DNA from 2 places in the Candidatus Pelagibacter bacterium nBUS_29 genome. Region 2 is predicted to be linked to the other one. Evidence: riboswitches for the same ligand, from Rfam matches in the RefSeq annotation. Region 2 holds a riboswitch; the other holds the start of a gene.
The links. A riboswitch is a leader RNA that binds a small molecule or an ion and turns the genes downstream of it on or off. The one in region 2 is predicted to bind glycine.
Positions count from the first base shown of each region.

Region 1 (16,199 bases), 520 kb from region 2:
TTTATTTGTTAGTTTAATATCTGCGCCAAATTTTTTTAACGGTTCTGCAATTCTATTAAAATCTCTTTTAGACAAACTTTTGTCCCCAATAATTTTTATTTTATGAGGCGTATCAATCAGAAGACCCATAATTAATCTTCCCAACGTTCCTGAATTTTCTGAATTAATTGTTATATTTTTTCTATATTTGTAGCCACTTGGTCCATTACCAATGATTGTGCAATAATTTTTATTAAATTTTACTTTTGCCCCTAGTTTTTTTACTGCATTGATCGCAGCAAGAACATCTTCAGATAAAAGTAAATTATAAGCTTTAGATTTACCCTTTGCTATTGAAGAAAACAAAACCCATCTAATACTTAAGCTTTTATCTCCTGAAACAGTTATGCTTTTATTAAAGTTATCGATCCTATTTTTTACAGTGATTTGATTAGTCATTAAATTTATTTAAAACTAAAAGAATCACCAAAATACGCACTTTTAGCATCTATATTATTTACCAATTCCTGAGGCGAACCTTCTGCAACAATTTTACAGTTACCAAGTATCATGGCTTTATCTACACAAGCAAGCAAGTCTCTTGCTTGGTGGTCACATATACAAATTGTTATATTTGACTCTTTTTGTAAATTTACGATTATTTCTTGCAACATTTTAATTGTTAAAACGTCAAGTGCAGCAAAACATTCATCTAGAAGAAGAACTTTAGGGTCACTCAATAGTGATAAAGCAATAACTAATTTTTTTTTCTGACCTCCTGATAAAAATTTAGCTTTAACGTTTTTTAAATTTTCTAGTTCAAATTTTGAAATTAAGGAATTGATTTTATAGTCTTCTGTACTTTTGTCATTGATTACAATCTCAGCAATTGCTTTTAAATTTTGATATAAAGTTAGATCATTAAAATAACCACCATATTGAGGAACATAACCTATGTGAAATTTTTTTGTTCTCAAATAAATCGGGTAATCCAAAACATCTGTATTATTTAATTTAATTTTTCCACTATTTGGCTGTATTAGACCTGTTATTAAATTAAAAATTGTACTTTTCCCAACTCCATTTGGGCCAAGCATTCCAAAAATTTGACCTTCATTAATTTTGAAATTTATATTCTCTAAAATTAATCTACTTCCATAAGAAAGATTTATATTTTCAAAAGAAATAATCGAATTAGGTTTTTTGTGAGATTTAATTCTAAATTGTTTAACTAATCCCATTTTATTTTATATTCGTAACGTTAACTTGTTCATTTGAATTATACATAAAAATTTTTGTATCTTTGGTCGTTGTATCAAGTTCGATCACATCTGCCTTCATTGTATTTTCTAGGTTTTTGTAAACCACATTTCGTGAAATAATAATTAAATTCTTAATCATGGAAAAATCTAAATAATCACCTGTTATTATATTGTCAATATAATCTATTTTTACATTTTTTGAAAAAATAGTGTCATAATTTATGGTATTATATTTGCCATAATTAGAGGTAATTACAATTAATTCAGAATTTTTAACTAATTTTATATACGCTGTAACATCAGTAAGAAAAATTATATCACTATTATCCAAATCAATTTCACCTACTTTTGCTACAAGAATATATTCATTGCCCTTTAAATCTCTTGAGGTGTAATTTATATCTTTGATAATATTTGAATTATAGACAACTTCTTCTTCAATTTTAGTTGATAGATTAACTGTCTTGGACAATAAGCTTTTATCTTTTTTAAAATATTCTGAATAAACAAACCAAGCTATTATTATTAGAGATAAGATTAATATTATCTTTAGAATTTTTTTTTTTTCATCAACCAATATTTGATTGCAGGATATTATGTATATGAAGAACACCTATTGTTTTATGCTTATTTTTTTTATCATGTACGCAAAGTGAGGTAATTTTTTTTTCATTCATTAGTGCCAATGCTTTTGCTGCTAGAGACTGTTTATCAATACTAATTGGGTTTTTTGTCATTATTTTTGTAACATTCATTTCATTCAAATTTTGTTTTTTTTCGTTATAACGTCTAATTTGACCATCAGTAATTACACCAATAGTTTTTTTTTGTTTATTTTGAATAATTAAAACTCCTAATTTTTTATTACTTAATATTTTGATAGCACTTTTCATATTTGAATTTTCTTTTACAAAAGGAATTTTTCTTCCTATTAACATTATGTCTTCAACAGTTTTTAATTGAGCTCCAAGATTACCTGCAGGATGTATTTTTTTAAAATCAAATTTACCAAATTTTTTATATTGCATAGCTGATATTGCTAATGCGTCTCCTAAGGCTAGCTGTGCCGTAGTGCTTGAAGTTGGAACAATACCACCTGATTCTTTTACCTCAGGAATCATAAGTTTTATATCTGATGCTTTATATAAAATAGAGTCTCTTTTAGACATAATTCCTATCAGCATAATTTTATTTCTGTTTGCATATTGAATTATATTTTTTAGTTCATTAGTTTTACCTGAATAACTAATTAAAATTAAAATATCTTTTTTTGAAACACTTCCCAAATCTCCATGAGAAGAATCGCTTGCAGATAAATTGAAAGATGGAGTGCCAATAGAAGATAAAGTTGCAGATATTTTTGCTGCTATCAATCCACTTTTGCCTACGCCACACAAAATTACTTTAGATTTACATTTTGCAATTTCAATTACAGCTTTATTAAATGAATTATCAATTTTATTTTTTAATTTTTGTAATGCATGTATCTCAAGATCAATTACTTTTTTTGCTAAGGGTATAAATTTTTTTGTCATTAGTGAGACCAGATATCATCTTTAAATAACGCTAAGTCTAAATTTACTCTAGTTTTCAAAAATTTTAAGCAATCCTTATAAAGATCTATTCTATTTTCTCTTTCTAAAATCTTATTAAGTTCTTCATGAATTTTGTGCAAGTACATCACGTCATTAGCACAATATTTTAGTTGAGCTGGAGAAAGTTCCCCACCAAAATCTGAACTTTGAAACTGTTTGCTTATGTCAATATTAACAAATTCTTTAATTAATGTTTTTAATGAGTGACTATCAGAGTATGATCTTGCTAATTTTGATGCAATTTTAGTATCAAGGATATTATTAGTATCTGTTTTTAAATAGTATTTGATATGGGCCATGTCCGCTCTTCCATAATGAAATATTTTTGTAGTATTTTCATCAGTAAGTAATTTTGTTAAATTTGGAGCGTTGTAATTCTTCCTATCAAATTGGATTATGTGGGCATCAGAATTTCCTGAAGATATCTGAATTAAGCAAAGAGGATCTCGTCTGACATTCAGACCCATAAACTCACCATCAACAGCTATTAGATTGCCTAAATCTAAATCATCTGGTAAATCATTTTTGTGAAGTCGAATATTATTACTCATATTTAAACATATATAATGGAATTCAAATGAAAGCAAAAAATTGTCTAATTTTTGGTGGCAGTGGTCAAATTGGTCGAAACTTAATTAGGAAGCTAACAAAAAATAACTATAGAGTAACAGTTGTAACAAGAAATATTCATCAAAAAAGTTACATAATCAAAACTCAAGGTAATGCAGGGTATATTGATGTAGTAGAGGCTAATATTTTTGATGAAAATAAAATTAGAAGTCTTTTTCAAAAAGCAGATATTTGCATAAATTTAATCGGAATTTTATTTGAAAAAAAACATGGCAATACATTTAAAAATATTCATTCAACCCTACCTTCATTGTTAGCTAAACTTTGTAAAGAGTATAATCTAAAGCATTTTATTCATTTATCAGCTTTAGGAATAAATGATGCAATAGACTCTGATTATGCGAAAAGTAAATTAGAGGGAGAAGGCAATGTATTAAAAAATTTCCCGTTAGCTACAATCTTAAGACCATCAGTTGTATATTCTGTCGATGATAACTTTACTACAAACTTTATGACCTTGCTAAATAGATTGCCAGCTTTTCCAATCTATTATGAAGGTAAGACAAAATTTACACCAATCCATTGTTCTGATTTAACAGATACTATTTATCACGTTATCTCTAAAAATATTTATTCAAAAATAATTGAATGCACTGGTCCAGAAATCATTACTTTCAAAGAGCTTCTAGAAAAATTACAGATATTAATTGGTAAAAAAAGAATTTTGCTACCTTTCCCATTGCCAATTGCTAAGTTAACAGCAAGATTTTTTGAAATGCTACCAACTCCGTTGCTTACAAGAGATCAATTAAGATTACTAAAATATAACAATGTTTTGTCTGGAAAATACAAAACTAATTCAGATATTGGAATTCCTAGTGTTAGATTCTTTGATCAAGAAGTTAAAAAGTATTGTTATATGTGGAGAGAAGGCGGCCAATTTTCCACAGAAAAATATTTAACAAATAAAGATTTAGAAAACAATATTAACAATTAGTTTTTAAGCAGTCTTAATTTTTTTCTCAATAAACTCTGGCACTTCTTCTTTGTCTGTAACTTCTTCTTTTTTACCTTTAGGTTGGTAAGCATACAAAAGGTGTAACTTACAATAAGAAAAGTCTTTTAGTGAAGATCTACCACAAAAATAAAATGATTTTTCATCTGGATGCCCAATTGGCCATTTACATAAACTTTCATCTAATTCTTCTAATTGTTTAGGATTTTCTGGCTCAAAGTCTTTTTCAATAATTAAGGATTTAAATTTACTTTTTCTACCTCTTTTGCTTTTGATATTTTTTTCTTCTAAAGAGTTTTCAAAATTTTGATTTGAAGTTGCAGTTCTAGTTTTAATCTTTGCCGAAAGGTTTAATCTATGGGCCTTACCAATTACAGCATTCCTGCTAATACCACCAATGATCTCAGCAATTTGGCTTGCAGTGTTTCCTTTACCCCAAAGTTCCTTAAGTTTATTAACTTTTTCTTCGTTCCAGCTCATATCAACATATTGTATTTTAGTTTATTAAAACCACAATATACTGATACATTAAGAAATTAAACAAGTAAAATCTCAAAGTTATCAACAAAAATAAATTAAAATTGGTTTATAGGTATTTTCAATCATCACTTGTATCTAATAATTAAAATTTATAAAAACTGATTAAAATTATGAGCTATTTAGCAAAAAATTATAACAGAAAAAAAATTTCATTTAAATATGGAAAGGGAAGCTTTTTATATTCAAATAACGGAAATAAATATTTAGATTTTGTTCAAGGTATAGCTGTAAATTCCTTAGGACACGCACATCCCAAATTGGTAAATGCTGTAAACAAACAATCAAAAAAACTTTGGCATGTTTCAAATGCATTTCAAATTCCAGAAGGAGAAATGTTAGCTAAAAAATTAGCTAAAAAAACTTTTGCTGACTATGTTATGTTTCAAAATAGTGGTGCAGAAGCAACTGAGGCTGCAATAAAAACCGCAAGAAGATATTTTTACTCAATTGGAAAACCCAAAAAAAACAGAATTTTATGTGTCAAAAATAGTTTTCATGGAAGAACACTAGCAGCAATATATGCAAGTGGTTCAAAAAAAATGACTGAGGGTTTTGGACCAAAAGTAAATGGATTTGATCATTTTGATTTTGGTAACCATAAATCTTTAAAAAAGAAAATTACAAAAAACACTGCAGCTATAATGGTTGAAACTATTATGGGTGAAGGAGGTATTAAGGTAATTCCTGATTGGTGCTTAAAAGAGCTTAGAAAAATTTGTGATAAAAAAAATATGCTTCTAATATTAGATGAGGTGCAATGTGGAATTGGAAGATCAGGTGATTTCTTTGCTTTTGAAAAATCTAGAGTAAAACCAGATATTGTTCCAATTGCAAAAGGTATAGGAGGTGGATTTCCAATTGGGGCAGTTTTAATGAATAAAAAAGTTGCTTCAGGAATGACAGCTGGAACTCATGGATCTACTTTTGGCGGTAATCCATTAGCAATGACTGTTGGAAATTCAGTAATGGATATAATTTCAAATAAGAAATTTTTAAAAAATGTGAAAAGTATTTCAGAATATTTTTTAACAAATCTTATTAAAATTCAAAAAGAATATCCTAACATTATTAAAGAAATAAGAGGTAGAGGCCTGTTAATTGGAATACAGCTTAAAACAGATCAAACAAAATTTATAAAGAAACTTATGGATAATAATTTATTAACAATTAGAGCAGCTGAAAATGTTGTTAGAATTTTACCACCACTTAATGTAAAAAAGAATGAAATCAACCAATCGCTAAAAATAATAAAAAAAGTTTGTTCAGAATTAAATTAAAATGAAACATTTTATAAATTTAAAAGATATACCAGCTAAAGATCTTAGAAAAATCATTGTTGATGCAAAAAAAAGAAAAAACCTTAGAAAAAAATTAAGCACTTTAGAGGTTGATAAAGGGTCTCCATTAAAGGGTAAAATGCTTATCCAGATGTTTGAAAAAGCAAGTTCGAGAACAAGAATAAGCTTTTATTTGGCAATAAAGCAGCTTGGTGGAGGAACTTTAACCCTTAGATCCAATGAGTTACATCTTGGCCAAGGTGGCGAAAGCATATCAGATACAGCCAAGATACTATCAACTTATGGTGATGGTTTTATGTTAAGAACAGATAGTGATAAAAAAATTGAAGATTTTAAAAATTATTTATCAATCCCAATAATAAATGGTCTAAGCCCATCTTCACACCCAACTCAAGTTTTGTCAGATGTTTTTACTGCTGAAGAAATAAAAAAAAAACCAATTTCAAAATTAAATATTTGCTGGATAGGAGATTCTAATAATGTTTTAGATAGCTTAATAGCTGCGTCTGTAAAATTTTCATTTAAACTTAGCATAGGATGTCCAAAAAACTTTGAACCAGGCAAGGAAGTAAGAGCATGGGTAAAGAATAATAACAAAAAAATATTTATTTATAATGATCCTAAAAAAGCCCTCATAGGAGCTGATGTTATATTTTCAGATAAAGTTATTTCTCTAAACGATAAAGTAAATAAAAAGAAAAAAATTGAACAATTTAAAAAATTTAAAATAGATAAAAAATTAATGAATTATGCAAAGAAAGATTGTATTTTTCTTCATTGTTTACCTCGTGGGTCTGAAGTAAGTGATGAAGTTTTTTTAGGAAAAAAATCCCACGTATGGCAACAAGCTCTTAACAGAGTTCATGTCCAAAAAAGTATTTTATTATATTGTTTTGGAAAATTAAGGTAGCGGTACAGGATTATCTGAATTTTGATTTAAGTATTTTATAACTGAGGCTCTATCTTTTTCTTTTCTAAGTCCTGCGTATGCCATTTTTGTACCTTTAATATATTTAGCTGGTTTTTGTAAAAACCCATTTAGTTCTTCAAATGTCCAATTTTTATTGTAAGCAGCTAAAGCTTTAGAATATTTGTAATCAGCAACTTCTCCAACTTTTCTATCAACCACATTATATAATGCAGGGCCAATTTTGTTTTTACCACCCTTAACTATTGAGTGACAAGCTGCACATTTTTTGAAAATTTTTTCACCTACAGTCACATCTCCCATTGACATCAATGCTGCTATATCAATTTTTTCTTCTACTGTTGTTTCCGTGGAAGACGATACAGTTGTAGGCTGTTCAACTTCTACTGTATAACCAGGAGTTTTTGGTTTTTCCACATGAAATACGACACTTGACAGTTTTCCAATACCAATAACTAAAAGAGCTACCATCAAAACAGCAGCGACTATTTTATTTATTTCAAAAGAATCCATTTTTCTAAATATTATGTAGGAACATATATCACGATAAATTGAAAAATTACTAAAATTTAATGTATAAATTTGCCTCTATTTCTATTTAATAGGCATAAATATAATTCAATTATTAATGAAAACATTAACCATTATACCTTCAAGATTATTAGCAACAAGGCTGCCTGGTAAGCCTTTGCTAAAAATAAATGATTTATCAATTATATCTCATGTATTTAGAAGAGCTCAGGAAGCAAATATTGGCGAAGTAGTTGTTGCAACAGAAGATCAAGAAATAGCAGATGATGTTATTAAAAATGGAGGTAGAGCTATTTTAACAAGTAAAAATCATAAAACTGGAACTGATAGAATTTATGAGGCATTCGAAATGTTAAAGATTAAAGATGTGGATTTAATATTGAACTTACAAGGTGATGAACCTGCAATTAATATTAAGGACATTATAAACTTAAATAAAAAAATGGTAAGTAGTCAATCTAAAATGGGCACACTTGCTGCAACAATGAAAGATCTCAAAGATTTAGAAAATGAAAATATAGTAAAAGTTATTACCAAAAAAGATTTAAATGAAGATGAGTTTTCTAAAGCAAATACCTTCCTAAGAAGTTCATCAAAAATAGCAAATATTTATCATCACATAGGAATTTATTGCTATTCAACAGAAACATTAAAAAAATTTGTTGAGCTTAATCAGTCAAAAAATGAAATTGAAAATAGACTGGAACAGTTAAGAGCACTAGATAATAATATAGAAATAAATGTTGCTCTTGCTAGCTCCTCTCCAATAGGAGTAGACACTAAAGAAGATTATCTGGCCTTAAAAAAAATTATGGAATATAAAGTTTAATGAGTAAAATTTATTTTCAAGGAACTTTTGGTGCATATTCTCATTTAGCAGCTTTATCAGTTGATCCAGATGCAGAAATAATACCCTGTAAAACATTTGATGAATGTTTTAATAGAGCAAGTTTAGAACCAGAGTGTAAAATAATCATTCCTGAGTCTAATAGAATTACAGGAAATATTGGTATTGAATATTTAATCTTTAAACACAGACTTAATATATACAAAGAACATTTTCAAAAAATAGAACACAATTTGCTTGGTCAGCCTGGTGCAAAACTTAATGACATTCAAGAAGTATATTCTCATGCTCAAGGTTTATCTCAATGTTCAAAATTTATAAAAGAGAATAATATAGTGGAACATATTAGAGCTGATACAGCTGGTTCTGCAGAAATGATCTCAAAAACAAAAGATGTTAAGCAAGCAGCAATAGCTTCTTCTTTAAGTGCTGAAATTTATGGATTAGATATTGTTAAAAAAAATATTGAAAATGAAAGTGGTAATTTAACAAGGTTTTTAGTTATGGGAAAAAATATTTCTCAACCTGAATTTGGAGAAAAAAAATATATTACTTCGTTTTTATTTAAGCTTAAAAGTAAGCCAGCAGCTCTTTATCAATCTCTTGGTGGTTTTGCAATTAATGGAGTTAACTTAACAAAATTACAGAGTTATCCTGAAAAAAATACATTCGACTCATTCTTTTTTTTATGTGATCTGGATGGACATATAGAAGATCCAAAAGTTCAAAAATCTTTGGAGGAACTAGGACTTCATTGTGAAGATTTTCACGTCTTAGGTGTTTTTGAGGCTGATAAGTTAAGAGATAAAAAAAAATAAACTTTTCTTGTAGAATAGAAAATATAACTGCTATAATAGTTCTGGAGGCTAGAGGTGGATGCTGCTTGAACCCGACCAGATCCTAACGGAAGCAGTCGTAGAGACAGTTATTCAGGTTCTAGTCTCCTTTAAATAAATAAAATGAACAACAATTCTAAAGTATTAGCTTTAAAATATAGACCACAAACTTTTGATGATTTAATTGGTCAAGAAGTAGTGGCTGAAACTATAACTAACTCCATTAAAGCAGATAAAATTCCTAACGCCTATCTATTCACTGGGATTAGAGGAATTGGTAAAACTACAACTGCTAGAATAGTTGCTAAAGGGCTTAATTGTTTAAATGGAATTGAAAATTTATGTAAGAAAGATTTATGCGAAAATTGTAAATCTATAGCTAACTCAAGTCATATTGATGTGCTTGAAATGGATGCGGCCAGCAAAACAGGTGTAGATGATGTAAGAGATCTAATTGAATTTTCTAGATATGGCCCAACGTCAGCAAAATATAAGATTTTTATAATTGATGAAGTTCATATGTTAAGTAAGCAAGCATTTAATGCTTTGTTAAAAACACTTGAAGAGCCACCAGAATATTTAAAATTTATTTTTGCAACTACAGAAATTAAAAAGATACCTATTACAGTGGTCTCAAGGTGTCAAAGATTTGATTTGTCTAGAATTAAATCATCAGAATTATTTGAGTTTATTAAAGATATTAAAGAAAAAGAAAAAGGTAAAGCTTCAGATGAAGCTTTGAAGCTGATTGTTAAAATATCAGAAGGGTCTGTAAGAGATGCCTTATCTTTATTGGATAGAGCCTTGTTGAGCTTAGATGAAAAAACAGAACTAGATCTTAATGCCGCACAAAAAATTTTTGGATATTTTGATAAGTCTCAATTAATTAATTTATTTGAATTAATATTGAGAGGTGAAGAGGAAAAAGTTATTAATATTTATAGAAAAATTTATGATCAAGGTGTTGAACCAAAAGTATTTATGAATGATTTTTTAGAAATACTTTATTATTTTAAAAATATTAACTCATTATCTCTGGAAAGTACAAATTTCTCTCTTAATGATGAAGAGTTTTCAAAAATCAAAGATATTTCTAATCAGGTAGATTCTGAAGTTTTAATCTTATTTTGGCAGTTTACAATATCCTCACTTGAAGAATTAGATATTGTTTCCAATCAACATCTATCAATAGAAATGTTTTTAATAAGATTAATGCATTTAAGTTTAATTAAGTTAAATAAAAATTTAGATCAAGAAGAAAGTAATGATACTTTGGTTAATCATAGAGCCAAAGAAGAAAACGAACAGAAGTTAGAGGATAATTCAAGAACTGTTAATCAAATTAAAAATATAGCTCAAGAGGAAAAACAGAAACCAGAAGTTAAACCAGAGATAAAAACAATTGATAAAAGTTTAATCAATTCATTTGACGATCTTCTTAGTGTCTGTACTTTGAAAAAAGAAATTAAATTGAAATATGAATTAGAAAAAAATGTAAATTTAGTAAAATTTGAAAAAAATAGAATTGAAATTTCATTTAATGATAATTTAGATAAAGATTTTGTAAAAGATCTTTCTTCAAAACTCTATGAATGGACCAATGAAAGGTGGATTATTACTTTTAGTAAATCTAAAGGTGAGATGTCAGTTAAAGAAAAACAAAAAAATAAAAAAGATGAATTAATAAATGAGGTTAAAAGCTTAGAGATTTATAAGAAAGTAATGGAAAAATTTCCTGATGCAGAACTTATAGATGTAAAGTTGAATAAAAAAAAGAGGATAAAAATGACTGATTTTAGTAAGATTTTGGATAAGGCTAAGGAGCTAGAGGCCAAAATGAAAGAAAGCCAAGAAAAAATTAAAGAAATAAAAGCCGTAGGAATTTCAGGCTCTAATTCTGTTAAAATTACTCTTGATGGTGAAGGAGAGATGCAAAAAATTCAATTATCAGATGAAATTATTAAGGAAGATAAGACGATAATAGAAGATCTAATTGTTGCAGCTCATAATAGCGCAAAATCACAGTTAAAATCAAAAACCACAGAGGAAATTTCAAAAGCCACAGGAGGTTTTGGAATACCTGGTTTTAAGTGGCCATTATAATAAATGCAAAATATTAATGAGATTGAGGAGCTAATTAAATTAATTTCAAAGCTTCCTGGGTTAGGCCCTAAGTCAGCTAAAAGAATTGTTCTTAAATTAATCAATAATCGAGACGAATTAGTTAAACCGATGGCAAGCACATTGGCTCAGGTTTATAAAAACGTAACAAGATGTAATTCATGTGGTTCATTAAAATCTAATTTAAATGGATGTGTAAATTGTGAAAGTGTAAAAGAAAAATATACAAAAATTTGTGTTGTGGAAGATATTGCGGATCAGTGGTCAATTGAAAACTCAAATATCTTTCAGGGATACTTTCATATTTTAGGTGGAACAATTTCTTCAATAGGACAAAGAAAAGAAGATCTTTTAATTAACTCTTTAGTAGAACGAGTGAACAGAGAAGGCATTGAAGAGGTTATACTTGCAACAAGTGCAACTGTTGAGGGGCAGACTACTGCGTATTATATTCAAGATAGTTTAAAAAATACTAATGCAAAAATTACTAAATTAGCTCAAGGATTGCCAGTTGGTGGTGAAATTGAAAATTTAGATGATGGAACTTTATTTTCTGCTTTTAAAAATAGAGCTAATTTAAACTCTAATTCAGATTAAATTTTTTTTTTAATCTGTTTTGATGCAACAATGGTTCAGTGTAACCTGAAGGCTGTTCTTTACCTTTGAAAATTAAGTTACATGCAGTCTGAAAAGCTAAAGATCGATCAAAGTCGTCGGACATTTTAGTGTATCCAGTTCTTCCACTTCTAGTATGAGCAGAATCTTTTTCATTTTGTTTGTCTACTATTTTGGCCATTTCTTTCATAATTTCAGTAACCTGAATTTTAGTAGTAATTCCATGATGTATCCAGTTAGCAATATGTTGTGAAGATATTCTAAGTGTTGCTCTATCTTCCATCAGTCCAATGTTGTTTATATCTGGAACTTTAGAACACCCAACCCCTTGATCAATCCATCTAACTACATAACCAAGCAATGTTTGTGCAGAGTTTGATATTTCACTATTTATTTCTTCTACTGACCAATTTGGTCTGTTTGCAACAGGAACTGTTAAAAGATCATCTAATTTTGCTTTTTCTCTTTTTATAATATTTTTTTGTTCATCAAAGATATTGATTTCGTGATAATGTAATGAATGTAAGGCAGCTGCTGTTGGAGAAGGAACCCAGGCACAATTAGCTCCTGCTTTTAAGTGTCCTGTTTTTTGCTCCATCATATCTTTCATTTTATCAGGCATTGCCCACATTCCTTTTCCAATTTGAGCCTTTCCTGATAAGCCACATTTTAGCCCAACATCAACGTTGTTATTTTCATATGCCAAAATCCATTTAGAAGATTTCATATCTCCTTTTTTAATCATTGGTCCAGCTTCCATTGAAGTGTGCATTTCATCACCTGTTCTGTCTAAAAATCCAGTGTTAATGAAGAAAACTCTATTTTTTAAAGTTCTTATACATTCTTTTAAATTTGATGATGTTCTTCTCTCTTCATCCATAATTCCTATTTTACAAGTGTATTTTTTTAAACCCAATACTTCCTCAACTTTAGAAAAAATCAAGTCTGTAAATTCAGTTTCATCTGGTCCATGCATTTTTGGCTTAACTATATAGATTGATCCAGTTCTTGAATTTGTTTTATTTTTTAAATCATGAATTGCTGCAGCAACAGTTATAAATGCATCCATAATACCTTCAGGCACTTCGTTACCATTACTTAAAATTATCGAAGGGTTAGTCATTAAATGACCAACATTTCTAACCAACAATAAACTTCTTCCATGTAACTTAAGTCCTTTTCCATCTTTTGAAATATAACTTCTGTTTGGGTTTAGTTTTCTTTCAAATAATTTACCATCTTTTTCAAATTGTGTTTTAAGATTTCCTTTCATTAATCCAAGCCAGTTTCTGTAGCAAACAACTTTGTCTTCAGCATCTACTGCAGCCACACTGTCTTCGTTGTCACAAATTGTTGAGACAGCAGCTTCTAAAATTATATCACTAATCCCAGCATGATCTTGTTGAGCACTAAAAGCTCTTGGATCTCTTAAAATTTCAATATGTAAGTTATTATTTTTCAATATAATTGCTGAAGGATTATCAGCTTCACCTCTATGACCAATAAATTTTTGTTCTTCAGCTAGATCAAATATGTCAGCACCCTTTAGGGTTTTTAACTTACCTTCTTTAATAGCAATACTCGTAATTTTGTGCCAACTAAGATTTTTAAGTGGAAAATGCTTATCTAAAAAATCTCTTGAATATTTAATAACCATTTCTCCTCTTAAAGGATCGTACCTCTCAGATACACTATCTTCAGATTGCTCTATAACATCAGTTCCATATAGACTATCATACAAACTCATCCATCTTGCATTTGCCGCATTAAGAGCATAGCGCGCATTCATAATTGGTACGACTAATTGTGGTCCAGCTATTTTTGTTATTTCTTCATCTACATTTTCAGTTTCTATTGAAAAATCTTCTCCTTCTTCTTTTAAATATCCAATCTCATATAAAAACTTTTTATATTCATCTAGTTTAATTTCATTACCTTTGTTTTTAATATGCCAATCATCAATTTTTTTTTGCAAAGTTTCTCTAAAGTTTATTAATTCTCTATTTTGAGGCTCGAGTTCATTAACAATTTTCTCAAACCCTAACCAAAATTTATCAGATGAAATACCTGTATCTGTTAATAGCTCCTGATTAACAAAATTTAACAAACTTTCTGAAACTTTGAGAGTACGAATGTTTATATATTTATCTGGCATAGCACTTTTGTTACCCCATCTGTATTTTTGCCTGAGAGTTTTGCTCCTTCGGCGGAAATTAATCTCTTTCCAGAGTGTTATGCTTCGATCGGTCCTTTTGCCTGAGAGTTTCCGGGGTGGTTGCTCCTTCGGCGCTAAAAAGTTAATTAGTCTCTCCCGATGTGAAATTTGTATCCTTAAAAAATATTAAGTCAATTAATATTGCTAATAATTATTTTAATTAACATTTTATTGCCTTTTTTATAATTTAAATTCTACTATAAATACTCCATGAAAAATTATCTCAATTTTGAAACAGACATTAAAAATTTAGAATCTGAGATAGAAAAATTGAAAGATCCTTATAATCAAGATGGTCTTTCCGAGGTAGACACTCAAAAAATATCTAGTACACAAGCTGAGCTTGATAAAAAATTAAAAGATATCTACTCAAACCTTGATCCTTGGCAAACCACGATGGTTGCTCGTCATGAGGACAGACCAAAATCTAAGTTTTTCATTGATAATTTGTTTGATGATTTCATTTCTTTGTCTGGAGACCGTTTCTATGGAGAGGATAAATCTGTTTTAACAGGATTTGCTAAATTTAATGGCACTTCAGTTTTAGTAATAGGTCAAGAGAAAGGTGAGAATTTAGAAACTAGAATTGAGAGAAATTTTGGAATGATGAGACCCGAAGGTTATCGTAAAACAATTCGATTAATGAATTTAGCAAATAAATTTAATATCCCAATAATATCATTTATAGATACGCCAGGAGCATATCCGGGTGTTGGAGCGGAAGAAAGAGGTCAGGCAGAGGCTATTGCTAAATCAATTGAATGTTGCATGGAACTAAGTGTTCCAACTTTGGCAATTATTATTGGAGAAGGAGGTTCTGGTGGTGCAATCGCTTTGGCCTCATCAAATAAAGTTATAATGTTAGAAAATGCTATTTATTCAGTAATTTCCCCAGAAGGGTGTGCAACTATTTTGTGGAGAGATCCAAAAAAAATGCTTGATGCTGCAAAAGCAATGAAGCTTTCAGCAAAAGATTTATTAGAATTAAAAGTTATTGATGAAATTATTCCTGAGCCATTAGGCGGTGCTCATAGAGATAGAGATCAAATGTTAGAAAGTTTAAAAGACTCAATATCAAAAAATTTAAACTATTTTAAAGATTTATCGTCTGAAGAAATAATGAATGAAAGAAAAAATAAGTTTTTAAAAATTGGAAGAAATCAAGGATTTATTAGCAATTCTGAAGATTTAAGTACTCTAACAATTAAAAATAATAATTTTGATAAAATTTTAAAATCAAAAAAAGTTTTAATTGGATCGATACTTGCAGGCTTAGTTTTATTGATTGCTGTTTTTAGTCTGTTCTAAATTTATAAAGCACCACAGCAATGCTTAAATTTTTTACCTGATCCACATGAGCAAGGTTCATTCCTGCCAATTTTTTTACCACTTTTAATTTGATCTACCATTGATACTTTTCTTTCTTCTTGTTGCTCAGTGACAACTTTTAGATTCATTAGAATAGTTACGTAATCTAATTTTAATTTTTCAAGAAGATTAGAAAATAAATCGAAAGCCTCTTTTTTATATTCAACCAAAGGGTCTCGCTGACCATACGATCTAAGTCCAATTACTTGTCTCAGTTGTTCAAGATATTGAATATGAGATTTCCAATTCAGATCAATTGATTGCAAGAAAATTCTTTTTTCAATTTCTTTTGCATGATCCTCTCCTAAAACCTTTATCCTCTCATCTCTAGATTCTGAAAATTCATTGATAATTTTTTCTTTTAATTCATCATCTTTTGCAGAAATTAATGATTTTAATTCTAACTCATCAAAACTTTTACCAACAATCTGTTTTAGGCGATTACTAAACTCATTACTTTTAGGATTCGATAAACTTTG
Region 1 is NZ_CP172843.1:88,052-104,250, forward strand. Features, by position in the region: gene aroA (3-phosphoshikimate 1-carboxyvinyltransferase) at 1-438, opposite strand, end outside; gene ACIJYA_RS00465 (ATP-binding cassette domain-containing protein) at 444-1,220, opposite strand; gene ACIJYA_RS00470 (LPS export ABC transporter periplasmic protein LptC) at 1,222-1,818, opposite strand; gene ACIJYA_RS00475 (KpsF/GutQ family sugar-phosphate isomerase) at 1,811-2,776, opposite strand; gene ACIJYA_RS00480 (ribonuclease D) at 2,776-3,387, opposite strand; gene ACIJYA_RS00485 (complex I NDUFA9 subunit family protein) at 3,414-4,403, shown strand; gene ACIJYA_RS00490 (GcrA family cell cycle regulator) at 4,407-4,901, opposite strand; gene ACIJYA_RS00495 (aspartate aminotransferase family protein) at 5,072-6,238, shown strand; gene argF (ornithine carbamoyltransferase) at 6,240-7,169, shown strand; gene ACIJYA_RS00505 (c-type cytochrome) at 7,161-7,700, opposite strand; gene kdsB (3-deoxy-manno-octulosonate cytidylyltransferase) at 7,816-8,547, shown strand; gene ACIJYA_RS00515 (prephenate dehydratase domain-containing protein) at 8,547-9,383, shown strand; gene dnaX (DNA polymerase III subunit gamma/tau) at 9,525-11,504, shown strand; gene recR (recombination mediator RecR) at 11,508-12,119, shown strand; gene ACIJYA_RS00530 (malate synthase G) at 12,106-14,292, opposite strand; glycine riboswitch at 14,372-14,461, opposite strand; gene ACIJYA_RS00535 (acetyl-CoA carboxylase carboxyltransferase subunit alpha) at 14,563-15,660, shown strand; gene secA (preprotein translocase subunit SecA) at 15,663-16,199, opposite strand, start outside.
Region 1: another riboswitch for glycine. It lies ahead of ACIJYA_RS00530 (malate synthase G); the one in region 2 lies ahead of gcvT (glycine cleavage system aminomethyltransferase GcvT).

Region 2 (16,199 bases):
AAAGTTAGAACGACTTGTTCTTATTGTGGTGTAGGCTGTAATCTAGAAGCTTCCATCAAAGATAATAAGGTTGTTGCAATTGACACTCCTAAAGAAACAGAAGTTAACGCAGGTCACACTTGTATTAAAGGAAGATACGCATTTAGTTTTTATGATCATCCTGACAGATTAAAAACACCTTTGATTAAAAAAAATGGAAAATTTGAAGAAGCAAGTTGGGATGAAGCTTATGACTTTATAAAAAAAGAAATGAATAGAATTGTAAAAGATAGTGGCCCTGATGCTTTTGCTGGTATTTCTTCTGCAAGATGTACTAACGAAGAAAACTATGTTTTTCAAAAAATGATAAGAGCTGCTGTTGGAACTAACAGTGTTGATTGTTGTGCAAGAATTTGTCATTCACCTACTGCATGGGGAATGCAACAAACATTTGGAACAGGCGCTGCAACTAATTCTACTGATGACATTTATTATGCAGATTTATTTTTAGTAATTGGAGCAAACCCAACTAATGCTCACCCTGTTACCGGTGCTAAGATTAAACAACAAGCAATGAAGGGTAAAAAATTAATTGTATTAGATCCAATTACTACTGAACTTGCTAAACTTGCTGATTACCATATTAAACTAAGACCAGGTACCAATGTTGCTGTTCTTAATATGATGCTACATTTCATTATTAAATCTAAATTATATAATGTTGATTTTGTAAGAGACCGAACCGAAGGGTTTGATAATTTTATTAAAGAAATTGAAAAGCAAGATGTAGATCAGTTGGCTAAAGTCGCTGGTGTTGATAAACAAATGGTCAAAGAAGCTGCAATTGCATACGCAACAGCACAAAACTCAATGGAATTTCATGGTTTAGGGGTAACAGAGCATGAACAAGGTTCAAAAACAGTAATGTTAATCGCCGATCTTGCAATGATTACAGGAAATATTGGAAGAAGAGGTGTGGGTGTAAATCCACTAAGAGGACAAAATAATGTTCAAGGTGCAGCGGATATGGGATGTCAACCTCATCAAGGTGCAGGATACTTTGAAGTGGCTGATGAAAAAAACCAAAAATTTTATACTGAAAAATATGGTGTAACACACCCAACAAAACCAGGTCTTAAAATTCCACAAATGTTTGAAGCAGCAATTGATAAAGAATTAAAAGGCTTATGGATTATTGGTGAAGATATAGTTCAAACTGATCCTAATAGTGCACATGTAGTTGAAGCAATGAACTCACTAGAATTATTAGTTGTGCAGGAAATTTTTATGAGTGAAACAGCGAAACTTGCAACTGTAGTTTTGCCTGGAACAACATTCTTAGAAAAAGATGGAACTTTCACAAATACAGAGAGAAGAATTCAAAGAGTTAATAGAGCAGTTGAACCTCTACCAGGAACAAAACCTGATGGAGTTATTGTAACCGATATGATGCAAAAATTAGGTTTTGATCAACCAACATATGATGCTGATCAAGTTTTATCTGAAATTGCTGATGTAGTACCATTCTTTAAAGGTGTTACAAGAGAAAGACTTGGAAAATTAGGATTACAATGGCCTGTTCAAGAAGATGGAACAGATACCCAAATACTACACACGGAGACATTCAAAATAGGAAAAGGGCAACTTAAAAATTTTGATTGGAAAGAGTCCACAGAAATTGAAACTAATAAAAAAGATTATCCATTAATCTTAACAACCAGTCGAGTTCTACAGCATTACAATGCTGCAACTATGACTAGACGAACAAGCAATATAAATATTGTTAAAGAGGATGTTTTATTAGTTCATCCTAAAGATGCTGTAGAAAGAGATTTGAATACAGGTGATATTGGAAGATTATATTCAGGTAGAGGTGAAGTTGCTTTGAAAGTAGAAGTTACAGACAAAGTTAAACAAGGTATTGTATTTACAACTTTCCACTTTCCAGAACATATGGTTAACATGGTTACCGGACATGGAAAAGATGAAGAAACAATGTGTGCTGAATATAAAGTCTCATCAGTGCAAGTTCAGAAGATTTCAAATCAATTTAAAACTGAAGTACAACCAAAAGAAAATCAGGCTGAAATAAAATAAATAAAATGACCATTGGTTGGCATTTTGATAACACCTATTCAAGACTATCAAATACTTTTAAAGAAGAAATTAAACCAACACCTGTTCATAATCCTGAGCTTGTAATCATAAATGATAATTTAGCTAATGATTTAGATTTAAATTTTTCAAAAATTTCTAGAAAAGATCTATCTGAAATTTTTTCTGGAAACAAAATACCAAAAGATATCAAAACTATTGCACAAGCTTATGCTGGCCATCAATTTGGTCACTTTACTATGCTTGGAGATGGAAGAGCTGTTCTTTTAGGTGAACATATTACAAGTAATAACAAGCGTTTTGATGTTCAATTCAAAGGTTCTGGCCGAACATCCTTTTCAAGGACTGGGGATGGTCGTGCTGTTTTAGGTCCTATGTTAAGAGAGTATATAATTAGTGAAGCAATTCACGCATTAAAAATCCCAACGACTAGAAGTCTTGCAGTAGTAAAAACTGGTGAAAAGGTTGTAAGAGAAAATTTATTGCCAGGGGCAATCCTAACCAGAATTGCGTCAAGTCATATTCGTGTTGGTACTTTTCAATACATTTCAGCTAAACAAAATTTAGATGATTTAAATACCTTAGTTAATTACACAATAGAAAGACATTACCCAGAGATTAAATCATCAAATAATAGGGCTTTAGATTTACTTAATCTTGTAATGGAAAAACAATGTAAGTTAGTTGTTGATTGGATGCGTGTAGGTTTTGTTCATGGGGTAATGAACACAGATAATATGACAATCTCAGGTGAAACGATTGATTATGGTCCTTGTGCATTTATGAATCAATATGATCCTAAAACAGTTTTTAGCTCTATTGATAAATTTGGCAGATATTCATTCTCAAATCAACCTCCTATTACCAAATGGAATTTAGCAAGATTTGCTGAATGTCTAATACCACTAATCAATAAAGATGAGGATACCGCAATTACTTTAGCAACTGAGACTATTGATAACTTTCAAAATATATATGAACAAAAATGGTTAAATATGATGAGAGATAAACTTGGTTTATATGGAAATGATATAAATGATAAAAAGCTAATTAATAATTTATTAAATTGGATGGAGAAAAATAAAGCAGATTATACAAATACATTTTGTTATCTAATGAATGTCAAAATTAATGACCAAATATATAAAGATGAGTATTTTATAAAGTGGTGCAAAGAATGGCAAAACAGAATTTTTAAAGATGATGGTTCAAAAGAAAAATCTTTGGAACTTATGAAAAATTCTAACCCTGTTATTATTCCAAGAAATCATAAAGTCGAAGAAGCCTTAACAGCCGCTAATGAAGATAATTTAGAGGTAATGAATAAATTATTATCAAAATTGAGTAATCCTTATAATGAGCAAATTGATATTGAAGATTATAAGTCACCATCAAATGATAAAAATTATCAGACTTTTTGTGGAACTTAATTTATAATACGTATGGCTCTGGTCTTGCGCTATTTCCAAGAACTCTTTCAACAGCAAAATCACTAATATCAATTGTTTGATATGAGCCTGTGGTAATTAATTCTGTTAAAGCTCTTCCAATTCCAGGTGCTTGCATTAAACCTCTACCCGTAAATCCAGATGCCATATATACATTTTCATATTTTGGATGTTTGCCAACTACAGCATTGTTATCTAACTTATTACAATCATAGTAACCTGCCCAACCACCAGTTAGTTTTAATTCTTCAAATGCAGGTATTCTTTTAGCTAAGGCAGGCCAAACTAACTCTTCAAAATCATTCCATGCTGGCTCCAAATCTTCTGCATCAAATACTGAATTAGGTGAACCAGCAAGATACTCGCCACCCTCTGGTCTCCAATAAACGCCTGTTGTTAAATCGCCTGTTAAAGGCATTTCTTTAATATATTTTGGACACTTTACCCTAAAAACAGTATGTTTTTGTGGGACAACAGGGATATCATCAAGTAATTTTTTAGTCCAACATCCAGCAGCTGATATTATGGTGTTAGCTTTAATTTCAGAGATACTTTTTACTTCTCCCTTTATAAATTCAGCTCCTAATTCTATAGCTTTGCTTTTTAACGCTCCATGAAACATAAATGGATCAATCCATCCTTCACTTTGATTGTCTGTATAAGTAGCTGTTTCTATCCCTTCACTATTTATATAGGGAAATACTTTTAATAACTCAGAACCTTTAATATTTTTAGTTCCAGCTTCACAAACCTTATGATTTTCGAGAGCTCTATATTGTTCTTCTGCATGCTCAGGGCCAAACATTAATAAATAGCCATTGGTTACCATGCTAGCAGTTGGATTGGGATTCTTTTCTGTTTTTAAAAGATCAGGAATTTGATAAATAAATTCTCTTGCAAATTTACCAAGTAAAATATTTTCTTTCTGATAAAATTGTCTTCTAAAACCACCTAATGATAATGGAAACGAAGCTGTTTTATAAGTTGGATCTCTTTCTATTACTTTTACTTTTCTACCTTCTTTAGATAAAAAATAAGCACTTGCAGCCCCTATTATACCACCACCAATTATTACAACATCATCCATATTCAATTTAATATTATTAAACTAAAATTTAAAATCAAAGCAAAACTGCACCAAAGTATATAAGGAATCATTAAATAGGAACTTGCTATGTTGACACGATTAAATCTAATAATAAGAATAACGATTAGGCTAATTAGTATTATCAGCACAAATAAAGCTAATAACATGTTATGAAATACAAAAAAAACTATACTCCAAGTTGTATTAAAAACCAGATGGATGAAATAAATATAAACAGTATTCATATCTCGGTTTTTGTTGTGCCAAAAAACCCATATTGCAATTGTCATCATCAAATATAGTGTTGTCCAAACAGGTGCAAATATCCAATCTGGAGGATTGAACACTGGTTTATTTAACAATGAGTACCATGGTTCTTTAAAGCTAATTGTCGCTAAGCCTCCAATGAAAGAAGCTGAAAATGTAACTAAACTAAAAAGTAAGAATGATATGAATTTGTTTTTTAACACATATCTATTATACAATAAATTATGGAAGAAAAAAAAGTTATTTGGATAACTGGTGCAAGCAGTGGAATAGGTAAAGCTGTTGCAATTGAATTTGCAAAAAATGGGTGGATAGTTGCCGTATCTGCAAGACGAGAAAATTTGTTAAATGAACTTAGAGAAATTAATGAAAATATTTATCCCTTTGCGCTAGATGTTACAGATATTGATAAATGTAAAACAGTTGCAACAAACATAATTAATCAATTTAAAAATATTGATATTTGTTTATTTGGCACTGGAATGCATGATCCAAAATCAGAAAAAAAGTTTAATTTAGACAAAATAAGACAAATTATGGAAGTAAATTATTTTGGAACAATGAATTCTATAAACTCTATCTATGATTATTTTTCTGAAAAAAAAAATGGTCAAATATCAATAATTTCTTCTGTAGCTGGCTATCGAGGTTTACCTGCTGCTGGAGCATATTGTGCTTCAAAAGCTGCACTTACTAGTTTTGCAGAAAGTTTAAATTTTGATATGCAAATGAAAAATGTGCGAGTTTCACTTGTTAGCCCTGGTTTTATTAAAACCCCAATGACAGATCAAAATGATTTTCCAATGCCAATGATTAAATCACCAGAATTTGCAGCGAATGAAATATATAAAGGGTTAACTGTGAAAAAAAGTTTTGAAATACATTTTCCAAAAGCTTTTACGTATTTTTTGAAATTTTTACAATTACTACCTAGTAGTTTGTATTTTAAACTTGTTTCAAAAGGTATGAAAAAAATAGATTACTAATCTTTTACAAAAACTACAGTTAACTCAGCCACTTTAAATCCAAACTTTGTCATTGTAGCTCTGTTAATTGCAACTCTGTCATCTTGCTTAAAAATCCAATCATCAAATGTGATCTTCATTTCTTTGCCTTTGACAGGTACTAATAGAACATATTCAAATTTAAATGCAGGTCCATAAGAGTATCCTATTGCTTTACCAACAACATCTCCTGCAGTACCTTCATAATTATTTTCATCTATCTTGTTGATAGTCCATTCTCTATTTTGTACTTCTCCATCATCCCAATTAAATTTTTCTTTTAAAATTAATTGCTTACCATCCCAAGTTCCATCTAGGTCGGCAGAGAATTGTCTTGTTACTTTACCAGATCTATTCTGGAGAACACCCCAGGCTTTTACATTTCCTGTTAAATATTCTTCAATTATTAATCTTGGTTCTTTATTTTTAAAATCTTCTGGTTTCATTGCGCTATTATTTGAACAACTTGTAATTAAGAATAATGAAATTATCAATGAAATTGATCTAATAATATTTAAATGACGCATTTGTATCTCCTCTATGTATTATTTATTTTGAAGTGAAAATTGAATTAAATCAATATTTTTTGATTTAAAACCGGCTTCACAATACGAAAGGTAAAACTCCCACATTCGTTTAAAAGTTAAATCAAAACCTTGGTTTTTAATCAAATCCCATTTTTTATTAAATTCATCTCTCCATAAAGCTAATGTATCTGCATAATGGTCCGCATAAGAAACATACGAGTTCACAGTTAATCCATTATTAGACACAAGTTTATTAATAGTATTTTTATTAGGTAAAAACCCACCTGGAAAAATATATTTTTGAATGAAATCTTGTTTATTTTTATACCTATCAAACAAACTATCATCTATGGTAATAGCTTGAATAGCAGCCATGCCTCCGTCAGAGAGATTATGTTTGATTGTTTTGAAATAGCTCTCTAAGTAATTTTGACCCACAGCTTCAATCATTTCAATTGATGCTATGGAGTCATATTTTCCTTTTAAGTCTCGATAATCTTTAATTTCTATATTAACCTTTTCATTCAAACCACAATTATGAATTCTTTCTTTTGCATATTCAAATTGTCTCTTTGAGATAGTAATGCAATCCAATTTAACGTCATAATTTTTACCTAGATACTCTGCAAAACCACCCCAACCACAACCAATTTCTAAAACTTTATCCCCATTGCTGGGCTGAATTAAATTAATTAACTTTTGGTACTTGTTATTTTGTGCATCAGACAAATTTATATTTTGATCATCAAATATTGCACTTGAATATGTGAGAGTTTTGTCTAGCCAAAGAGAGAAAAAATCGTTTCCAAGATCATAATGTTTAGCAATATTTACCTTACTTCTATTTTTTGTATTTTTAATAAATCTATTTTTAATAAAATTTAAAAATTTTAAATCTAATAAACCAGCAAATTTATGTACAATATTAATATTTCTTGCAGTTAATTCAATTAAATCAGATAAATTATCAGTTTCAAATTCATCTCTCATATAGCATTCAGCAAATCCAATACTTCCTCCTTTGATTAAATTATAATTTAATGCAGGAGTTTTAATTTTTAAATTAGCCTTTAGTTTATCATTTGGATTGCCAAATTTTAATACTTCACCAGAAAAAGTTGAGATTTCTAAAGATCCAACATTTATTCTTTTAAGAATACTAAAAACTATTTTATCTGCAACGCTGTAAAGTAACATTAATTTTCAATTGTTATATTATTGTTAGTTTTAATTTTTTTTTTTATGAACTTAATTCCTTTTGTCCATAATTTAAACGCTTCATAATGTATCGCTAGGATGATCTTAAAAGTCATCATTGGATGTTTTAAATATGATTTAATTAAACATTTTGTATTAAAATCTGACCTAATTCCATCTTGTGAGGCATATAAAATTTTATCTTGAGCATCATACTGATCAATTATAACTGATATTTTATTTCCTGGTTTTAATAGTCGAAAAAAATAATTACAATTCATTTCAATAAATGGAGATACATGAAATTTTTTAGAGCAATTATTTTGTATTAAATTAGCATCCTTTTCTACTCGAAATATATAAGTATGTTGTTCGCCAAATGTATTTTTAACTTCATATAAAATTGAAATTAATTGATCTTTTAAATCATAAACATAAAAAACACTTAAAGGATTGAAAACAAAACCAAAAATTCTTGGATAACATAAAATCTTAATTTTTATATTGTCAGTAGAAATATTATTTTTTTTTAAATTATTATGTACCCATTCTACCAATGAAGATCCATTTCTTTCACCATGATCTTTGTCATAAAAGCTAATTAAATTAATCTTATTATATGAAAAAAAATTAACTTTATTATGTAGTGTTTCCAATTCAGAAAGATCTATTAATAATGAAAAAACATTATATTTAAAATAATGAATCTTTGGTTTAAACCTTTTGTGTATTACCTGCCCGTTATATATAGATGAATTAATCATTTAAAGTTTTTAGCATTTCAATTGAAGATTTTATGCCGTCTTCATGAAATCCATAACCAAAATAACTTCCTACAAATAAAGTATTGTTAACATTCTGAATAGAATTTAATTTTGACTGATTTTTTAATGCATTTTCATCATAATATGGATGAGCAAAATCTATCTCATTATAAATCTTATTAGAGTCAATTTTAAAAAAAGGATTTATTGTTAAAAAAATATTTTGATTAATCTTTAAATTTTGTAATTGATTTAACCAATAAGTAACTGATGAATTCTCTTTATTATTTGGATCTAATGATGAATTCCATGAACACCATGCTTTTTTATTATTTGGCATTGAGCTTTCATCAGAGTGAATTATTGCAATATTTTTTCTATATTTAAAATTATTTAATATTTGTTTTTCTTGATCAGAAGCATCCGAGATGATCTTTAAACTCTCATCAGCATGAGAAGCTAGTACAACTTTGTCATAAGTAAAAAATTCATGTTCTGATCCATAATAAACCTTTACCCTGTTGTCACCTCTTACGATTTTATTGATTTCATAATTTTTATAATATTCTCCACTTATATTAGATAAAATTTTATTAACATAAGTTTTACTTCTATTAGATACTGTGAACCACTGAGGTCTGTTTTTAAGTTTAAACAATCCATGATTTTTAAAAAAATTTAAAAAGAATGATAATGGCATTTGCGATGCCTCATATGGTGGCATTGACCATATCGCTGAAACCATTGGTATTATGTGATAATCTATGAAGAAATTAGTTTTTTTGATTTTTTGCAAATATTCTCCAAGTGTAATGTTATTTTCAAGTGTATTAGGATCTAATTTTTCACACCTTTTGTAAAAATTAATTATTTCAAAAATCATTTTTACAAATTTATAATTAAATAAATTTAATTTGTTTGAAAAAATACCATTTAAACCTTTGCCACAATATTCGATATTGGTTTCTTTAACATTGACTGAAAATGACATGTCACTTTCTTCAATTTCAATCTCATTTTCTTTAAAAAAATTAATTAAATTTGGGTATGTGATTTTATTAAAAACCATAAAACCAATATCAACGGCAACTTTTTCTTTATCATTGTATTTAACATCCAATGTATAAGAATGACCACCAAAACGATCCTGCTTTTCAAACAAATCAACTTTATGTTTTTTTGATAAATAGTAAGCTGAGCTTAATCCTGATATTCCCGAACCTACTACTGCAATTTTCATTTAATAATTTTATGCAGCAGTATCTTCATACTCATCCATTGATGGACATGTACAAAATAGGTTTTTATCTCCATAAACATTATCTACTCTTCCAACTGGTGGCCAATATTTGGCTGTCTTTAAAAATTCAGATGGATAAGCTGCTTCCTCCCTCTCATATTTATGTTCCCACTTGTTGGAAGCTAATTCAAGATGAGTATGTGGCGCATTCTTTACTGGATTGTCCAATTTATCATATTCACCTGAATGTATTTTATCGATTTCTTGTTTAATTTTTTGAAGAGTTGAGCAAAATCTATTTATCTCACTTAAACTTTCACTTTCAGTTGGTTCAATCATCATAGTTCCAGCAACAGGCCACGACATTGTGGGCGCATGGTAACCAAAATCTATTAAACGCTTAGCTATATCTTCCTCTGTAACACCTGTATCAGCTTTTATTTTTCTAATATCAATAATACATTCATGGGCAACATTCCCACTTTTGCCTTTGTACAAAATTGGAAATGAATCTTTTAATTTGTGAGCAATATAATTTGCATTTAATATAGCAACTTGTGATGCTTTCTTTAAACCTTCAGAACCCATCATTTTTATATACATCCATGAGATTGATAAAATACTTGAGCTTCCCCAAGGGGCGGCTGAAACAGCACCAATTCCTGTTGTAGGTCCACAATCTTTAATCACTGAGTGTTTTGGTAAGAAGGTTTCTAAATGTTTTTTGCAAGCTATTGGTCCCATGCCTGGTCCTCCTCCACCATGTGGAATACAGAATGTTTTATGTAAATTTATATGACAAACATCTGGGCCAAATTTTCCTGGTTTTGCAATACCTACTAATGCATTTAGATTTGCTCCATCCATATAAACTTGTCCACCATTTTCATGAATAAGTTCACAAATATCAGTTATTTTCTCCTCAAAAACTCCATGCGTTGAAGGATATGTAACCATTAATGCTGCTAAATTATCTTTATGTTCTTCAGCTTTTTTCTTTAAATCTTCAAAGTCTACGTTTCCATGATCGTCACATTTAACCACAACGACTTTCATCCCAACCATTTGCGCACTCGCAGGATTAGTGCCATGTGCAGAGCTTGGAATTAAACAAACATTACGATTAGCTTCATTATTTTTTTCATGAAATTTACGAATTACCATTAATCCAGCAAATTCGCCTTGGGCTCCAGCGTTTGGCTGCAGTGATACACCTGAAAAACCAGTAATTGATCTAAGCCAATTTTTTAAATCAGTAAAAAGTTCTCTATAACCATCCATTTGTTCTACTGGAGAAAAAGGGTGTGGTTGTGAAAACTCTTTCCAAGTTACTGGTATCATCTCAGATACTGCATTCAACTTCATTGTGCATGAACCTAAAGCTATCATTGATCTATTTAAAGCAATGTCTGCATCTTCTAGTTTTTTTAAATATCTAAGCATTTCAGTTTCTGAATGATAGCTATTAAAAACTGGATGATCTAGGTAAGTTGAACTTCTTAATAAATTTTTAGGAATATTAGATAAGCTCTCATTCATAGATTCTTTAATTGTTTCAGAACAATTAAAAATTTTTAGCAATTGATTAGCTCTGTATAGGTTTTTTCTTTCATCAAAAGAAACCGCAAGCATCTCTGAATTTACTTTTCTGATATTAACACCTTCATCTAAAGCATTTTTATAAATCTTATCAGTCTTATCCAAAGTTTTTACAGTTACAGTATCAAAAAAATGATCTGAATAAAGTTCATATCCAGATTGTTTCAACTTATCAGCAAAATTTTTTGTTAACTGAGAAACACTTTCTGAAATTTTTTTAATTCCTTTAGGGCCATGATAAACTGCATAAGCTGCAGAAACAATTGCCAACAAAGCTTGAGCAGTACAAATATTACTTGTAGCTTTATCTCTTCTAATATGTTGCTCTCTAGTTTGAAGAGCTAATCTATAAGCTTTTTTACCATGTCTATCTACTGAAACTCCAACTATTCTACCTGGCATCGATCTTTTGTATTCATCTTTTGTAGCAAAAAATGCTGCGTGTGGGCCACCATAACCCATTGGAATACCAAATCTTTGTGAACTTCCTACAGCGATATCTGCTCCTAATTCTGCAGGTGTTTTTAATTTTGCAAGAGCTAGCAAATCACAAACTAAAACTGCTTTACCATTTTTTTTATGTATTTTACTTATTGCTTCACTAGGATCTTTAATATCTCCTAATGTACCAGGATAACTGATTATACCGCAGATAATCTCATCTTTGATATCAGTCTCCTCATCACCAATAATTATTTCTACCCCTAAAGGTTCGGCTCTTGTTTTAATGACTTCAATTGTTTGTGGGTGACAATTCTTTGATACAAAAACTTTATTTGAGTCTGTCTTAGATATTCTATAGCTTAAACCCATAGCCTCTGCTGCGGCTGTTCCTTCATCTAAAAGTGAAGCATTAGCTATATCCATACCTGTAAAATCAATGATCATCTGTTGAAAATTCATTAACATCTCAAGTCTACCCTGAGCAACTTCAGGCTGATATGGTGTGTAAGAAGTATACCACCCTGGATTTTCTAAAATATTTCTCAATATAACGTAAGGAGTGTAGGTTCCGTAATATCCCATTCCTATAAAGCTAGAATAAACTTTATTTTTTTTTGAAATATTCTTTAATTTTCTGAGTGCTTTATATTCAGAATTTGGATCTCCTATCTCTAAATCATCTTTTAATAAAATGTTTTCTGGTACGGTATTTTTTATTAACTCATCTAGATTTTTATACCCTAACTCTTTAAGCATAATATTTTGCTCTTCAGTAGAGGGGCCGATGTGTCTTTGAATAAAATCTTTTTGAGCATTTTTTAACATTTAACTACCGCTTTCTTTTGCAAATTTGTCATATTCATCTTTGTTCATTAAACTATCTAGTTCATTTTTATCTTTAATTTTTAATTTGAAAAACCAAGCTTCATTTTCTGGATCTGAATTAATTTTACCAGGATCGTCAACTATAGATTGATTATTTTCCATTACTTCCCCTGATATAGGTGTGTAAACATCGCTTGCAGCTTTAGTTGATTCTACTACACCCGCATTTCCATCTTTTTCAACAGAAGTACCTACGTCAGGTAATTCTACAAATACAATATCTCCCAACATTTCAGTTGCATGCTGGGTAATACCTATTGTGCCAACATCGCCTTCTATTTTTATCCACTCATGTTCTTTAGAATATTTAACTTCACTCATTTAGTTGCTCCTTTCACATAACTTTTTTTATAAAATGGTAATCCACAAATATTTGCTGGATATTTTTTTCCTCTTACCTCAAGAAAAACTTTTGTATCTTTTTGAGAAAATTCTTTTTCAACATAACCCATTGCAACAGGTCCATTCAAACTTGGTCCAAAGGTACCACTAGTTACCTCACCAACAACCAACTCATCTTCATTGAAAATTTTTGTTTTCTCCCTCGCAATTAATCTTCCTTCTGGTTTAATGCCAACTCTAATTTGCGGAGTACCCTCATTAATTTGATTTATAATTTTATCTGAACCTATAAACCCACCATTTGTTATTCTTTCTTTAGATATTGCCCATTTAAGATTGGCTTCGATTGGAGTTTTATCCAAACCCAATTCATGACCATATAAACACAGTCCAGCCTCTAATCTCAATGTATCTCTAGCGCCAAGTCCTATAAGCTGAGCTCCATTTTCAAGTAATTTTTTTGTAAACTCTTCGGCAAAATCATTGGGGATAGATACTTCAAAGCCATCTTCACCAGTATAACCTGATCTAGTTACAAATAATTTTTGATCTTTATAATAAAACCAATTTCCTGTCATAAAATTTAGATCTTTTGCTCTATTAAGAATTAAATCTAAAATCTCTACAGACTTAGGTCCTTGTATTGCTATTAAAGATCTATTTTCCTCTAAATTCATCCTATATTTATCGTTAAGTAATTTAGATATAATTTTAAAGTCATTATCCTTGCAAGCAGCATTTAATATTATTAGATAACCACCATCTATTTTTGTAATAATCAAATCATCATAAATTCCAGCATTTTCATTCATTAAAAAACTATATTTTGATGAATTTACTTTTAAGTCTTTTAAATTAAGCGGAAAAATTTTTTCTAAATCCGCAGTTAGACTATCATCACCATAAATAAACAATTGCCCCATATGCGAAACATCAAAAATGCCTGAGTGTGTTCTTGTAAATTTATGCTCTTCAACAATACCTTTGCTGTATTGTATTGGCATTTCATAGCCTGCAAATTCTACAAATTTAGCTTTGTTGTCTTGATGAAGTTTGTTTAAAGATGTTTTTTTTATTTCCATACTAACTCGCTTTACCCATCTGTATATTTGCCTGAGAGTTTTGCTCCTTCGGCGAGAACTTAATCTCTTTCCAGAGTTAATATGTTACGGTCCTTTTTACCTGAGAGTTTCCTGGGTGGTTGCTCCTTCGGTGTTACAAAATTTGTAATCTCTCCCGTTAATGATCAACTTATCAACTATTTACAGATGGTCAATGAGAAATACTTTTTTTACGCGCACTTAATAGTGAGTAAAATTGAACTAATACAGCAAAAATAATTATAGCTCCTCCTATCAACCCAAACATAGATGGTCTTTCACTAACAAATATAAAGGCCCAAATTGGTCCCAAAACAGATTCAGATAACATTATTATTCCAACCATGGCTGAAGGTGTAGTTCTTGCTCCAGTTGTAATAAATATAAATCCTAATCCAACTTGAAAACAGCCACCTAGAAAACCTAGAAAAATATCATGCGGTGAAATCATTATTTTTGTTGAAAGTAAAAAACCAATAAAGCATGAACATATACCTGCTACAAATTGTGCTGGCACCATATCAACTGTTGGAAATTTTCTCACAATAATAATTAAAACTGCAAAGGTGATAGGCATTGTAAATGCTGCAAGATTTCCTGAAAGCTCACCTGGTGTTAATGAATTTCCCACCATTAACAAAACGCCTGATATTGCTAAAATAATTGATGTTAACGTAATTGCAGAAATTTTTTCCTTAAGAAAAAAATAACCAAATATTGCGAGAAATAAAATTTGAAGAGATATAATGAAATTCGTATTAGCAACCGTCGTGTTATACATTGCAAATACATATCCACAGAAACCAAAAGATAAAATAATTCCACCAATAAACCCTGGTAAACCAGAATCTTTAAATGCTTTAAAAGTTTTCTTCTTATAACTGATTATTAAAAAAGCTAGAACTGTCAAAGAAAAAAATAAGGATCTCCAGAATAAAATTTGCCATAAAGTTGAACCTTCAAATGACTTAACTATAAGTCCACCAAAACTTAAACAGCAAGCACCTAAAAATACTAATAAAGGTCCAGGTAATTTTGTAATTATATTCATTAGATTTGTGAAATTAAATTTTGAGTTTCCATTTCATACAACTTAAACAAAGTTTCTGCATCAGATAATTCTATTTCTTTAAATTTTATTTTTGACCCAGGTGATATTTGAACCAATCTGTCATAATCAACACTAGCAACAACTCCTATTTTTGGATAACCCCCTATCGTTCCATGGTCTGATAGCATTATAATTGGATTACCATCTGCTGGAACTTGTATTACCCCCTTCAACAAACCTTCAGATTTAATATTTGTATTAACAATGTTTTCTATTTCAGGGCCATTTAATCTCATACCCATTCGATCAGATAATTTTGATACTGTAAATTCTTTTTCAAAAAAATTTTTTTTTCCTTCTTCAGAAAAATAATCGAAATTAGTTCCTTTTATAACTCTTATATTTTCTACTTTTGAGTTTAAATAATTAGTTTTATTTTTTTGTTGATTTGTACTTATCTTTGAAATGATTAATTTTTGATTATTCTCTAATTTTTTACCCTCGTTAGAACCAATGTTGGCTTTTGTATTTATCGAGCAGCTACCCCATTGAAATTTTAAATCAAACTCCCCACTAACAGCCAAATAGCCATAAACAGATTTGTTGGTTGATAGAATGTCAATCTCATCTCCATTTTCTATTAGATAATTTTCATAACAATTACCCTCTATTTCGTTATCCTTTTTTCTTATTTTAAAGATTACATCTCCAGCCACAGCAATGGTAATATTGTCTCCACTATACTTTAATAAAGGACCTTGATATGCAAACTCGATAACTGGTAAGTCTAATTTATTACCAACTAGTCTATTAGCTAGTAGATAATTTCTATTATCCATGGCTCCACTGAAAGGAATACCAATATGGTATAAATTATTTCTTCCCATGTCTTGAAATGTTGTGTTTATACCAGCTCTTATTATTTCAAAATAATTGTTACTCATTATAATTTTTATATTCTTCAAATGTTATTTGTTTAAATTTAACAGTGTCACCTGGGTTAATTAAATTAGGATCTTTTTCTTTTGAAATATCAAATACTTCTAACGGGGTATTTCCGATAATGTTCCACCCACCAGGACTTTCAAATGTATAAATATCAGCAAATTGTTCTGTTATTCCAACAGATCCTTTTGGTACTTTTACTCTT
Region 2 is NZ_CP172843.1:923,217-939,415, forward strand. Features, by position in the region: gene fdhF (formate dehydrogenase subunit alpha) at 1-2,076, shown strand, start outside; gene ACIJYA_RS04990 (protein adenylyltransferase SelO) at 2,082-3,524, shown strand; gene ACIJYA_RS04995 (NAD(P)/FAD-dependent oxidoreductase) at 3,526-4,629, opposite strand; gene ACIJYA_RS05000 (TspO/MBR family protein) at 4,632-5,099, opposite strand; gene ACIJYA_RS05005 (SDR family NAD(P)-dependent oxidoreductase) at 5,121-5,882, shown strand; gene ACIJYA_RS05010 (DUF3833 domain-containing protein) at 5,879-6,427, opposite strand; gene ACIJYA_RS05015 (class I SAM-dependent methyltransferase) at 6,446-7,624, opposite strand; gene ACIJYA_RS05020 (DUF1365 domain-containing protein) at 7,624-8,388, opposite strand; gene ACIJYA_RS05025 (NAD(P)/FAD-dependent oxidoreductase) at 8,381-9,628, opposite strand; gene gcvP (aminomethyl-transferring glycine dehydrogenase) at 9,638-12,496, opposite strand; gene gcvH (glycine cleavage system protein GcvH) at 12,497-12,877, opposite strand; gene gcvT (glycine cleavage system aminomethyltransferase GcvT) at 12,874-13,980, opposite strand; glycine riboswitch at 14,058-14,147, opposite strand; gene ACIJYA_RS05045 (DMT family transporter) at 14,171-15,049, opposite strand; gene ACIJYA_RS05050 (biotin-dependent carboxyltransferase family protein) at 15,049-15,993, opposite strand; gene ACIJYA_RS05055 (5-oxoprolinase subunit B family protein) at 15,986-16,199, opposite strand, start outside.